Regions from separate parts of the Pseudomonas sp. TE21394 genome, predicted to be linked through region 2. Evidence: riboswitches for the same ligand, from Rfam matches in the RefSeq annotation. Region 2 holds a riboswitch; each other region holds the start of a gene.
The links. Region 2 has a riboswitch for cobalamin ahead of ACVWZT_RS22020 (CbtB domain-containing protein). Riboswitches for the same ligand answer to the same signal wherever they lie in the genome.

Region 1 (4,346 bases), 420 kb from region 2:
TGGTGGCGAATTGCTTGGCTCCTATTACCTCAAGCCCAACGCCGCCGGGCCTGGGGCGCACGTGGGCAATTGCGGCTATATGGTCTGCGAGCGCGCCCGTGGCCGGGGTGTGGCGCGGTTGATGTGTGAACATTCGCAGAAACTGGCACGCCAGGAAGGCTTTCTGGCGTTGCAGTTCAACTCGGTGGTTGCCACCAACGAAGTGGCGGTGGCGCTGTGGCACAAGCTCGGCTTCGAAACCGTTGGCCGTTTGCCCAAGGCCTATCGCCATGCCAGCCTCGGGCTGGTGGACTGCCTGGTGATGTACAAGTGGCTCGCGGATGAACCGGTAGTGGAAAAACCGCCGCTGCTGATCGGGCGCAAGAATATCGAGGCGCGGGTTTCGCGGCGACGCGGGCGCTAAGCGCTTCTTGCCGAACCGGCCTGCCCGCGAACAGGCCGGCACGGGCAAAAACCTCTACCAACCTGGGAGCAATTAGTTATAAGATAACGTTTCATTTGACATCCATTCCTACAGCGACCCGCCATGACAAGCGCCAGTGCCACCCCCACCCTGCTCACCCAGCGCCTGCAGAGCATCGATGCCCTGCGCGGCCTGGTGATCCTGTTCATGCTCCTCGACCACGTGCGCGAGACCTTTTTCCTGCATCGTCAGGTCAGCGATCCGATGGCCATCGACACCACCGAGCCCGCGCTGTTCTTCAGCCGCACCCTGGCCCACCTGTGCGCACCGGTGTTCGTCCTGCTGACTGGCTTGTCGGCCTGGCTGTATGGCGAAAAGCACCAGGGCCGCGGCGATGTCTCGGCATTCCTGTTCAAGCGCGGTCTGTTCCTGGTGGTGCTGGAATTCACCCTGGTCAACTTCGCCTGGACTTTCCAGCTGCCGCCAAGCGTCATCTACCTGCAGGTGATCTGGGCCATCGGCATCAGCATGATCGCCCTGTCGCTGCTGGTGTGGCTGCCACGTGGCGCGCTGATCGGCCTGGGCGCAACCCTCGTCGCGGGGCATAACCTGCTCGACACTGTGCACTTCGATGTCGGATCTGCCCTGCATGTCCCCTGGGCGATCCTGCATGATCGGGGCTGGTTGGAAGTCTCCGACAACCTGCGCCTGCGCACCTCCTACCCGGTACTGCCGTGGATCGGCGTGATCGCCCTGGGCTATGGCCTGGGCCCCTGGTTCGCCCGCAGCAGCGATCTTGCTCAGCGCCAGCAACGCTTGCTGCGGTCCGGCCTGGCCGCGTTGCTTGGCTTTGTCGTGCTGCGCCTGTTCAACGGCTACGGCGAGGCACCGTGGAGCCTTTACCCTACGCTTACGCAAACCCTCATGAGCTTCTTCAACATCACCAAGTACCCGCCCTCGCTACTGTTCCTGGCACTCACCCTGGGTTGCGGCCTGCTGTTGCTGCGCGCTTTCGAACGCGCCGGCCAGGCGCGCTGGATCAATGGCCTGGCGGTATTCGGCGCGGCGCCGATGTTCTTCTACCTGCTGCACCTGTATGTGCTGAAGCTGCTGTACCTGGCCAGCGTGGCGCTGTACGGCCGCAACCAGGGTGACTACTTCGGTTTCGATGGCATCACTGCCGTATGGCTGGGGGCGGTGCTGCTGGCGGTTTCACTGTACCTGCCAGTGCGCTGGTTCGCCCGGCTCAAGGCGCGGCGGCGTGACATCGGCTGGCTGAAGTACTTGTGAAAAGCGTTTCACCTGGCGGCACGATGGTCTACCATGCCGGCCGCCGGTTTCCATCACGGAATCAATAGGGAATCCCAGGCCCAAGCAACGGGCCAAACGGAACTGCCCCCGCAACTGTAGGTGCCGAGCCTGCTCCACCAATGCCACTGGGTCGTTGACCCGGGAAGGCCGGAGCCAGGCCATGACGCATCAGTCAGGAGACCTGCCGGCCTACATTCACCAACCGGCGGGGTGTCCGGGATTGGCCATCAGTGTTGCCCCTGCAGTCAGCAGGGGCCCGGCGATGCCTGTCCGTGCGTTCCTCACCCGAACTGTCCGATAGGAGATCGCCCAGCATGCTGCCCCGTTTCGCCACCCTGCTTGCCAGCCTCGGCCTCACTGGCCTGGCCCAGGCCGCAGCCACCCACTATCCGCTGACGATTGATAACTGCGGCAAGCCGCAGACCTTCGTCCAGGCACCGGAACGCGTCGTCACCATTGGCCAGGCCAGTACCGAAATGCTCTACGCACTGGGGCTGGGCGACCGGCTGACAGGCACCTCGCTGTGGTTCAACAACGTACTGCCCGAGTACCAGGCACAGAACGCCAAGGTGCCGCGCCTGGCCGACAACGAGCCCAGCTTCGAGGCGGTGGTCGGCAAGCGCCCGCAACTGGTGACGGTGCAGTTCGAATGGATGGTCGGGGCCCAGGGCGCGGTAGCCACCCGCGAACAGTTCGACGAATTGAACATCCCCACCTACCTGTTGCCATCGGACTGCGAAGGCAAGGACAACCTGGTCGGTGCCGATGGCACCCGCCTGCAGGCATTCCAGGTCGACAGCATCTACAAGAGCGTCAACCAGCTGGCCGAGATCTTCGATGTCCAGGCGCGCGGCAGTGCCCTCAACGCCGAGCTGAAAGGCCGCCTGGATAGTGCCAGGGCACAGCTGGCCGGCAAGGACCTGTCCACCACCTCGGCGCTGTTCTGGTTCTCCAGCGCCGACCTGGGCATCGCACCCTACGTAGCGGGCCGTCAGGGTGTTGCCGATTTCATGCTGCGCACCCTCGGCGTGCGCAACGTGGTGACGTCCACCGAAGAATGGCCGACCGTAGGCTGGGAAACCCTGGCCAAGGCCAACCCCACCTGGCTGATCATCGCCCGCATGGACCGTCGCCGCTACCCCGCCGACGACTATCAGAAGAAGCTGGCATTCCTGCACAGCGACCCGGTAACCCGCAACATGGAAGCGGTGCGGCAGAACCGCATCATCATCCTCGATGCCGACGCCATGCAGGCTGGCATCCGCCTGTTCAGCGGCCTGCAGACCTTGTCCGCCGCCTTCGCCAGCGGCAACGCAGGCCAGTGATGATGCGTCTGTCATTCTCCGTGGCGATGGCCCTGGCGGCGCTGCTGTTGGCCGTGCTGGCCGGTACCGCCATCGGCGAGAGCAACCTGGCAACCACTGTGGTCGCCCAGGTCCTGGCCAACCAGCTGTGGCAGGCCGGCTACCCGGTCGACCCGATCGATGCCGGGATCGTCTGGAGTTACCGCCTGACCCGTACCCTGGTTGCCGCGGCCTGCGGCGCCGGCCTGGCCACCTGCGGCGTGGTGCTCCAGGCGCTGTTGCGCAACCCGTTGGCCGAGCCCTACCTGCTGGGGTTGTCCGCCGGCGCCTCGACCGGTGCGGTGCTGGTCGGCTTGCTGGGCTTCGGTAGCCTGGCGTTGAGCATGTCCGCCGGCGCCTTCCTCGGCGCCCTGGCGGCGTTCGCCCTGGTGCTGGTGCTGGCGCGCATGGCCGGCAGCGGCAGCGGCAACGCCCAGGTCATCCTTGCCGGCATCGCCGGCTCGCAACTGTTCAATGCCCTCACCGCGCTGCTCATTACCATGTCGGCCACGGCCGAGCAGGCGCGCGGCATCCTGTTCTGGCTGCTGGGCAACCTCAGCGGCGTGCGCTGGCCTTCGGTGTGGCTGGCCATGCCAGTGGCATTGTTCGGGCTGCTGGTGTGTCTGTGGCACCGCCGCACACTGGATGCGTTTACCTTCGGTGCCGACTCGGCAGCATCGCTGGGCATACCGGTACGGCGTACCCAGTTGCTGCTGATCAGTTGCGCAGCCCTGGTCACCGCCGTCATGGTATCGATCGTCGGTGCCATCGGTTTCGTCGGGCTGGTGATTCCCCATGCGCTGCGCTTGCTGCTCGGTCCACGGCACAGCCGACTGCTGCCCGCCAGCGCGCTGGGTGGCGCACTGTTCCTGATCGCCGCCGACATCCTGTCGCGCACCCTGATTCCTGGCCAGGTGATCCCCGTGGGTGTGGTTACCGCACTGATCGGCGCACCGGTGTTCGCATTGATCCTGGTCAGCCGTCGGGGGCGCCCATGACCGCCATGACCACTGTGGACTTTTCGCCCCTGAGTTGCCAGGGCCTGGGCCTGCAGCTTGGCGGCAATGCTGTGTTACACGAGATAGACCTGCACGTCGTCGCGGGCGAAACGCTGGGCATCATCGGCCCCAACGGCTCCGGCAAATCCTCATTGCTGAAGGTGCTTGCCGGGCTGCGCAAGCCAGGCAGCGGCAGCGTGCAGTTACTGGGCGAACCGCTGGCGCAGTTGCCCCGCCGGCGTATTGCGCAGGCCCTGGCGCTGGTCGAACAGCAGGCCGACACCCTTGATG
Region 2 (4,346 bases):
ACCCAGACGCATCAGCATGGGCTGGTAGGACAAGCAGCAAAAGCCGTTGCCGTGCAGGAAATGCAGCAGCGGCCGGCCACTGGCCGGGGTTCGCCAGCCACGCAGGGTGAAGCCTTCAGCGCATTGGTGTGACCAGGGAAGCAACTGCATCGGCTTGGGGTACTCGCGGGCTCAGGAAAACGCCGATTCTACAAACAGCAGCGGGTACAGTGAAATAACCAGCAGCAAGGCCATCAGGACATTGAACAGCATCAGCCAGCGCGGGTTCTGCAACAGGTTGCGCAGGGCGCTGCCGAACATCACCCATACCCCGACGCTGGGCAGGTTGACCAGGGCGAACAGGGCGGCAATCACGATCACATTGGCTACATAGCCTTGCGCCGGCGTGTAGGTGGTAATGGCTCCGACCGCCATCACCCAGGCCTTGGGGTTGACCCACTGGAACGCCGCAGCCCCCCAGAAGCCCAGCGGTTTGCGGGCGGCGGACGAGGCCGTGCCGACCGGCCCGGAGGTGGCGATCTTCCAGGCCAGATACAGCAGGTAGGCCGCGCCACTGTAGCGCAGTACTGTGTACAGCGCCGGCCAGGCCTTGAACACCTCGCCCAGGCCCAGGCCTACGGCGAGCACCATCACCATGAAACCGACGCTGATGCCCATGGCGTGGGGAATCGAGCGGCGCACACCGAAGTTCACCCCCGAGGCCAGCAGCATGGTGTTGTTAGGCCCCGGTGTGATCGAGGACACGAAGGCGAACAGCACGAAGGCAGTCAGCAGGTCGGCAGAGGCAAGCATGGTGGGCATTCCATTTTCTTCATCAGTGCTGTCACACTAACGGAGTCGCCGTGCTGGCGACTGGTACAGTTTCAATAAAATACATAGATACACATCACTGTACCGCCAACATGTGCCCAAGGAAGCCCCGCCATGACCGTCACCATTCGCCCTGCCGTCGCCGCTGATGCCGAGCAGATCCTGGCCTTCATCACCGAGCTGGCCGAGTACGAACGCGCCCGCCACGAGGTGGTCGCCAGTATTGCCGACATCGAGCACAGCCTGTTCGGTGCGGGCAGCACAGTGCACAGCCTGATCTGCGAGCGTGACGGCCAGGCCATCGGTTTCGCCGTGTATTTCTACAGCTACTCGACCTGGCTCGGGCGCAACGGCATCTACCTCGAAGACCTGTACGTGACCCCGGAACAGCGCGGCGACGGCGCCGGTCGGCAATTGCTGCGGCACATTGCCCGCGAAGCGGTGGCCAACCAGTGCGGACGGCTCGAATGGAGCGTGCTGGACTGGAACGAGCCGGCGATAGGCTTCTACCAGTCGCTTGGGGCCGAAGCGCAGGACGAGTGGGTGCGCTACCGGCTGGATGGCGACAAGCTGGCAGCCTTTGCGCGCGGTTGATCCAGCCCTTCGCACCTGGCCGGGTTGTGCTACACCCGCGCGGCGCAACGCGGGGTCGCAGCGGTGCTGGCGATTGACGCCACGCCCAACCCATGCTCTTCTTACACCTCGCGTTCAGGTGCCCCCTTGGGGTGAAACGGGAAACCGGTGCGTCACAGGCCCTCGCTCAGGGCCGGACAAAGCCGGTGCTGCCCCCGCAACGGTAAGCGAGCGAAGCGTCAATACCACTGAGCCCGCAGGCGGGCATGGGAAGGTGACGCTTTCCAGGAGCCCGGCTCCTCCTCGCAAGCCCGGAGACCGGCCTGGCGTTCATGAACACCCCGCGGTGGGCGGGCGCTGTTGCATTCCCCTGGGTAGTCACGCCCGGGGCTGCCGCGCTTGCCCGTTGCCCCAAAAAGCAGAGGAACGCGTCATGCCCGTCACCAGCGCCAAGCAACACAGCATTACCACCCCGGTCACCCTCAGCCAGCGTGTCGTCATCGCCGTCGGCGCCAGCCTGTTGGGCCTGTGCCTGGTGTATTTCGCTGGTTTCTCACACATCGAGGCCGTGCACAACGCTGCCCACGACACCCGCCACAGCGCCGCCTTCCCCTGCCACTGAGTACGCCTGATGATCATGCGCATTGCCCGCACCGCGGGCTTCAGCGGGCTGCTTGCGGCCTTGTTGCTGACCCTGTTGCAAAGTTTCTGGGTCGCCCCGCTGATTCTCCAAGCGGAAACCTACGAGTCGTCGGCACCAGCGGCTCATCACGAACATGGCAGCGAGGTGCCAGCCCATGAGCACGCCGCCGAAGCCTGGTCACCGGAAGACGGCTGGCAACGGGTACTGTCGACCACCGGTGGCAACCTGGTGGTCGCGGTCGGCTTCGCCCTGATCCTGGCTGCCCTGTACAGCCTGCGCGAACCGCAGCGTATCGGCACCGGGGCACTGTGGGGCCTGGCGGGCTTCGCCGTGTTCTGCCTGGCCCCTACCCTGGGCCTGCCGCCGGAACTGCCAGGCACCGCTGCCGCCGACCTGGGGCAACGCCAGGCCTGGTGGGTCGGCACGGCGAGCGCTACCGCCGCTGGCCTGGCCCTGCTGGTGTTCGCCCGCCACTGGCTGCTGAAAGTGCTGGGCACCGCGCTGCTGGTAATCCCGCATGTGGTTGGCGCGCCACAACCCGAGGTGCATGCAAGCCTCGCCCCTGAAGCGCTGGAAGCCCAGTTCAAGCTGGCCTCCTGGTTGACCAATGCCGCCTTCTGGCTGGCTCTGGGTATGCTCAGCGCCTGGCTGTTCCGCCGCACCCGCCGGGCCTGATGCGGGCTTTTTTCGCCGGCTTCGGCTGCCGCCGGGGTTGCCCGGCGGATGCCTTGGAAGCACTGCTGCGCCAGGCTCTGAACAACCGGGGCCTGGCGCTTGCCGACCTGCATGGCATCGCCAGCGTCAGCCTCAAAGCCGACGAGCCCGGGCTGCAACAGCTGGCCGCACGCCTTGCTGTGCCGCTGGTGCTGTACCATACCCGGCAACTGCAAGCCTACGAAGCGCTGCTCAGCCACCGCTCTGCCGCCGCCCATGCCCACAGCGGCTGCTGGGGCGTCGCAGAAAGCGCAGCATTGGCGCTGGCCAGCGAGCGCCGTGGTACCGCCAGGTTGCTGCTGACCCGCCAGGTACTGGGGCCGGCCACCCTCGCCCTGGCCTGGTGAACGTTCCACCGCAACTTCCTGCAAGGACTATCATGACGGTCTATTTCATCGGCGCCGGGCCCGGCGACCCGGAACTGATCACGATCAAGGGGCAACGGCTGATCCGCCAGTGCCAGGTGATCATCTATGCCGGCTCGCTGGTGCCAGCCGCGGTGCTTGAGGGCCATCAGGCCGATACCGTGATCAACAGCGCCGAACTGCACCTGGAACAGATCATCGCGGCCATGCGCGATGCGCACGAGCAAGGCCGTGACGTCGCCCGGGTACACAGTGGCGACCCCAGCCTGTACGGTGCCATTGGCGAGCAGATCCGCCACCTGCAGGCACTGGGCATCGACTACCAGATCATTCCCGGAGTCACCGCCACAGCGGCCAGCGCCGCCCTGCTCGGCTGCGAACTGACCCTGCCTCAAGTCGCACAAACGGTGATCCTGACCCGCTATGGCGACAGCTCGCCAATGCCGCCTGGCGAGCAACTGGGCGACCTCGCGCGGCATGGCAGCACCCTGGCGATTCACCTGGGAGTCAAGCACCTTCCGCGCATTGTCGATGAGTTGCTGCCGCACTACGGCGCGCAGTGCCCGGTGGCGGTGGTGCATCGCGCCACCTGGCCAGACCAGGACTGGGTGCGCGGCACCCTGGGCAATATCGTCGAGCGCTTGGCAGCCAAGGGCTTTCGGCGCACCGCGCTGATCCTGGTCGGTCATGTTCTGGGCGACACACCGTTTGCCGAGTCGGCCTTGTACCGTGCCGGGCACGCCCATCTTTACCGCCCTGGCGAGTGAGCATTGCCAGGCGCGTCGCAGGCGTAGCAGACTCCGTGTTCCCACCTGCGAACAGGAGTCATGCCAATGCTGGAGCTACGCCCCAACTGCGAATGCTGCGATACCGACCTGCCAGGCGACAGCACCAACGCGCTGATCTGCTCGTTCGAATGTACATTCTGTCGCGCCTGTGCTGAAACCCGTTTCCACGGCCGTTGCCCGAACTGCTCCGGCCAGCTGGTGGGCCGCCCGCCACGGGTCGGCCAGGCCCTGGCCAATAGTCCCGCCTCCACCCAGCGCGTGAACAAGGCACATCCCGCCTGCACCAGCCCGGCCTGAAAAACCGGCATCGCCGCTTTGCCAGGGCGGTGCCTCCCCTCCTTTGTAGGACTTTTCAACAATAAACGCGGAGGTTTTCAACATTTCTATACTCGGTATTACCAAACGAACAGAATGGTCGTATCGTGCAGCGCGTCCGATAAACCCGATTTGTTG
Region 3 (4,346 bases), 120 kb from region 2:
CGGGCGACGGCCACATCGGCGGGGTATGCAGGTTGCGCGGCCAGAATGCCGATCTGTGCCAGGCCCTGCTGGATCAATTCGATCACGTCGGCATCTTCTGACGGCCCGCAGCGCAGCTCGGTATGCGGATATCGCTCGGCAAAGCGGGCGATCAGCGCGCCCTGGAAGGTGACGCTGTAACTGTCCGACATCACCACGGACACCAGCGCCTCGACATTTTCCGACAGCCGTATCGCCAAGGCATCAAGTTGGGCACTGGCATCGAGAATCGCCTCGACATGGCTCAACACTTGTCGGCCCGCCTGGTTCAACGTCGGGTGGCGACCGCTGCGGTTGAACAATGGGCAGCCGATATCGGCCTCGAAATTGGCGATGGCGATGCTGATGGTGGACTGGCTTTTACGCAGCTTGCGTGCGGCCGCAGAGAACGAGCCCAGCGATGCGGCTTCGACAAAGGCGAGCAGAGCTTCGGGTGAGTAGCGCATAGTATTGATAAAACCGATGGTAGCTATGTCGCGAGTATCAGTTTTAGCAAAGAAAATGGGAAGCACGACTCACGCAAACATGATGGGCTTTGCCATGAAAAACGTTTCTCTCATTGAACGCCTGGTTCATGCCGTTGGTTATGAAGTGTTCGCCGTGCTGCTGTGTGCGCCGCTGCTGTCATGGGTCATGGGCAAGTCGCTGGCAACCACGGGGACGCTGGCGGTGATGCTGTCGCTGATCGCGATGCTGTGGAACATGTTCTATAACGCACTGGTCGATCGCCATGTGCGGCTTGAGCGGATCCACTGGACAGGCCGTGCACGGTTTGTGCACGGCCTGGGTTTCGAGGCGGGGCTGGTGGTCTGGTGCCTGCCGCTGGCGGCGTGGATGCTGGACATTTCACTGGTACAGGCGTTCATGGTGGAGCTGGGTTTCTTCGTGATCATCCTGCCCTACACCGTGCTGTACAACTGGGTGTTCGACAGGGCTCGGCACCTGTTCGTGCAGCGCCGTGCTGTACAACTCACCAGCCCGACACGAAACCTGTAGGAGCGCGCAAGTTCCATGAATGCAACAAAAACGGGGCATGCCATTGCTGGCATGCCCCGTTTTCATTCCACCAAGGCGCTTCAGGCGACTTTGACGATCCAGCCAGCCGGTGCTTCGATATCACCGCTCTGGATACCGGTCAGCTCGTTGTACAGCTTCTGGGTGATCGGGCCGACCTTTTCCAGGTCATGGAACACGTGCAGCTTGCCGTTGTACTCGATGCCGCCGATCGGGGTAATCACCGCAGCAGTACCGCAGGCGCCAGCTTCGACGAAACGGTCCAGCTTGTTGATCTCGACATCGCCTTCGATCACGGTCAGGCCCAGGCGCGATTGCGCCAGTTCCATCAGCGACAGGCGGGTGATGCCCGGCAGTACCGAGGCCGATTTCGGGGTGACGAATTCGTTGTTGGCGGTGATGCCGAAGAAGTTGGCCGAACCGACTTCCTCGATCTTGGTGTGGGTCAGCGGGTCGAGGTAGATCGCGTCGGCAAAATTGGCTTTCTTCGCTTCAGCGCCCGGCTGCAGGCTGGCGGCGTAGTTGCCACCGACCTTGGCCGCGCCAGTGCCTTGCGGGGCCGCGCGGTCAAAGCTGGAAATCTGGAAGTTGTGCGGCTTCATGCCGCCCTTGAAGTACGAGCCAACCGGGATGGCGAAGATCGAGAAGATGAACTCCGGGGCGGTGCGCACGCCAATGTTGTCACCGGTGCCGATCACGAACGGGCGCAGGTAGAGGGCGCCTTTGCCATGTGGCGGGACGAACTTCTCGTTGGCCTTGACCACTTGCTTGCACGCCTCGATGAACACATCGGTCGGCACCTGCGGCATCAGCAGGCGGGCGCAGCTGCGTTGCATGCGCGCGGCGTTCTGGTCCGGGCGGAACAGGTTGATCGAACCGTCCTTGCAGCGGTAGGCCTTGAGGCCTTCGAAGCATTGCTGGCCGTAGTGCAGGGCCGTGGAGCCTTCACTGATGTGCAGCACGTTGTCTTCGGTCAGGGTGCCTTTGTCCCACTCGCCATTGCGCCATACGGACAGGTAGCGTTTGTCGGTCTTGATGTAGTCGAAACCCAGCTTGTCCCAGTTAATGCTTTCGTTGCTCATGACACCCTCATTGTCTTGCAAGTGCCCAATCGATCGGGCTGCTGTTATACGCGCACCACGCCACCATAATACATCCGCGGCAGATCGGGAACGGCCAGTCACGAATTGACAGCCTGCGATGCATTGTTTGCGGGTGCTGCAGGCGCAGGTACTGCATCGAGGCTGCAAGGTGATTGTCATATTATTATCGGCGCCTGTGAGATCGAGCGCCGCGCGGGCGGCGCTCGATCTCACAGGCGCCAAAAGAATCGCGGCGAGCCAATGGTTGACCACCCGCCAACCACTGCGTAGCCTTGCCACTTCGAGGTTCTTCGGCCAGGCCGAAGCTAAGACGGGAACGCGGTACGAGCCGCGGCTGCCCCCGCAACTGTAAGCATCGACAACGGATCGACACAGCCACTGCGCCAGCGCGCGGGAAGGCGTCGTCCTGCCAGCCTGCCGCAGCGGCGTGCAACTGGAGTGGTGCAAGCCAGGAGACCTGCCTCGTCACGTTTTCGACTTTCAACCGGGCGGGGTGATCCGGTGGCGAACAAGCCCGGCTGGCCTGGCCTGCGGCTGTCGTCCTGCATGCCCGCGCCAATCTGCCAAGGGCAATGCGACATGAAAACACTGGCCAAGCTTCCCGTCACCATCGTCACCGGCTTCCTCGGCTCGGGCAAGACCACCTTGTTGCGGCACATGCTCGACAATGCCCAGGGCCGCCGCATCGCGGTGATCGTCAACGAGTTCGGCGAGCTGGGCATCGACGGTGAAATCCTCAAGCAATGCAGCATCGGTTGCACCGAGGAGGAAGCCAGCGGACGGGTCTACGAACTGGCCAACGGCTGCTTGTGCTGCACCGTGCAGGAAGAGTTCTTCCCGGTCATGCGCGAGCTGGTGGCACGCCGCGGCGACCTCGACCATATCCTCATCGAAACCAGCGGCCTGGCCCTGCCCAAGCCACTGGTGCAAGCGTTCCAGTGGCCGGAAATCCGCAATGCCTGCACCGTCGATGCGGTGATTACCGTGGTCGACAGCCCAGCGGTGGCCGCCGGCACCTTTGCCGCCTACCCGGAGCAGGTCGATGCCCAGCGCAAGCTCGACCCCAACCTCGACCACGAGTCGCCGCTGCACGAACTGTTCGCCGACCAGTTGGCCAGCGCCGACCTGGTGGTGCTGAACAAGGCCGACCTGATCGACGCTGCGGGCCTGGCCAAGGTCCGCGCCGAAGTGGCCGAAGAACTGCCACCGGCAGTCAAGGTGATCGAAGCCAGCAGCGGCAAGCTGCCACTGGACGTGCTGTTGGGCGTGGGCGCCGAAGCCGAGGCGCACATCGATGGCCGCCGCACCCACCACGATGCGCACCATGATGGCGATGACCATGACGAGCATGACCACGACGCCTTCGATTCGATCTCGATCGACTTGCCAGAGGCCGACGAAAGCCTGCTGCTCGATGCCCTGACCCAATTGGTGTTCGACTTCGGCATCCTGCGCGCCAAAGGCTTCGCCGCCATCCCGGGCAAGCCGATGCGCTTGCTCGTGCAAGGTGTGGGTACCCGTTTCGACAAGCACTTCGACCGCGCCTGGCGTGCCGACGAGCCACGCATCACCCGCCTGGTGCTGATCGGCCAGGACCTCGACGCTGCCCGTCTGGAAGCACGCCTGCGCCAGGCCCTGGGCGCCTGACCCATGCACCTGCTGCGGACCCAGCCCGGCGGCTTCGTGCCGGATGACAGCATTGCCGACCTTGGCCAGACCCCCGCCGAGCTGGTGATCCTCTGCAGCGGCGATTCGCACCTGGCATTGCTCGCTGATACCGCCGAGCTGTTGCCCGAGGATTTTCCCAGCCTGCGCCTGGCCAACCCGATGCAGGTGCAGAACCATGCCTCGGTCGACCTGTACGTCGACCAGGTGCTGCGCCATGCCAAACTCATCCTGGTGTCGCTGCACGGTGGCGTGGGTTACTGGCGCTATGGTGTCGAGCAACTGGTCGAGCTGGCTGCCCGTGGCGTACAGCTGATCCTGGTGCCGGGCGATGATCGCCCGGACCCGGAGCTGACCCGCCTGGGCACCGTCAGCGACGAGCAGGCCGAGCGCCTCTGGCATTACCTGCGCCAGGGCGGCAAGGCCAATGCCATCAACCTGTTCAACTGCCTGGCCAGCCAGTGGCTGGGCCGCGACTATCCGTGGGACGAGCCACAGCCCTTGCCGCGCACTGCGGTGTATCAC

Region 1: linked by a shared signal. The riboswitch ahead of ACVWZT_RS23910 (ABC transporter substrate-binding protein) and the one ahead of ACVWZT_RS22020 (CbtB domain-containing protein) in region 2 are both predicted to bind cobalamin.
Region 3: linked by a shared signal. The riboswitch ahead of cobW (cobalamin biosynthesis protein CobW) and the one ahead of ACVWZT_RS22020 (CbtB domain-containing protein) in region 2 are both predicted to bind cobalamin.

Annotation. Positions count from the first base shown of each region.
Region 1 covers NZ_JBSRZR010000001.1:5,211,331-5,215,676, forward strand. The annotation lists gene ACVWZT_RS23900 (N-acetyltransferase family protein) at 1-403, shown strand, start outside; gene ACVWZT_RS23905 (DUF1624 domain-containing protein) at 527-1,693, shown strand; cobalamin riboswitch at 1,721-1,917, shown strand; gene ACVWZT_RS23910 (ABC transporter substrate-binding protein) at 2,029-3,039, shown strand; gene ACVWZT_RS23915 (FecCD family ABC transporter permease) at 3,039-4,055, shown strand; gene ACVWZT_RS23920 (ABC transporter ATP-binding protein) at 4,052-4,346, shown strand, end outside.
Region 2 covers NZ_JBSRZR010000001.1:4,790,122-4,794,467, forward strand. The annotation lists gene ACVWZT_RS22005 (alpha/beta fold hydrolase) at 1-150, opposite strand, end outside; gene ACVWZT_RS22010 (LysE family translocator) at 172-801, opposite strand; gene ACVWZT_RS22015 (GNAT family N-acetyltransferase) at 925-1,404, shown strand; cobalamin riboswitch at 1,504-1,724, shown strand; gene ACVWZT_RS22020 (CbtB domain-containing protein) at 1,817-2,005, shown strand; gene ACVWZT_RS22025 (CbtA family protein) at 2,015-2,701, shown strand; gene ACVWZT_RS22030 (cobalamin biosynthesis protein) at 2,701-3,087, shown strand; gene cobM (precorrin-4 C(11)-methyltransferase) at 3,120-3,872, shown strand; gene ACVWZT_RS22040 (DUF1272 domain-containing protein) at 3,939-4,190, shown strand.
Region 3 covers NZ_JBSRZR010000001.1:4,905,389-4,909,734, reverse strand. The annotation lists gene ACVWZT_RS22505 (LysR family transcriptional regulator) at 1-485, opposite strand, end outside; gene ACVWZT_RS22500 (multidrug/biocide efflux PACE transporter) at 580-1,035, shown strand; gene ACVWZT_RS22495 (branched-chain amino acid aminotransferase) at 1,116-2,135, opposite strand; cobalamin riboswitch at 2,423-2,635, shown strand; gene cobW (cobalamin biosynthesis protein CobW) at 2,736-3,803, shown strand; gene cobN (cobaltochelatase subunit CobN) at 3,807-4,346, shown strand, end outside.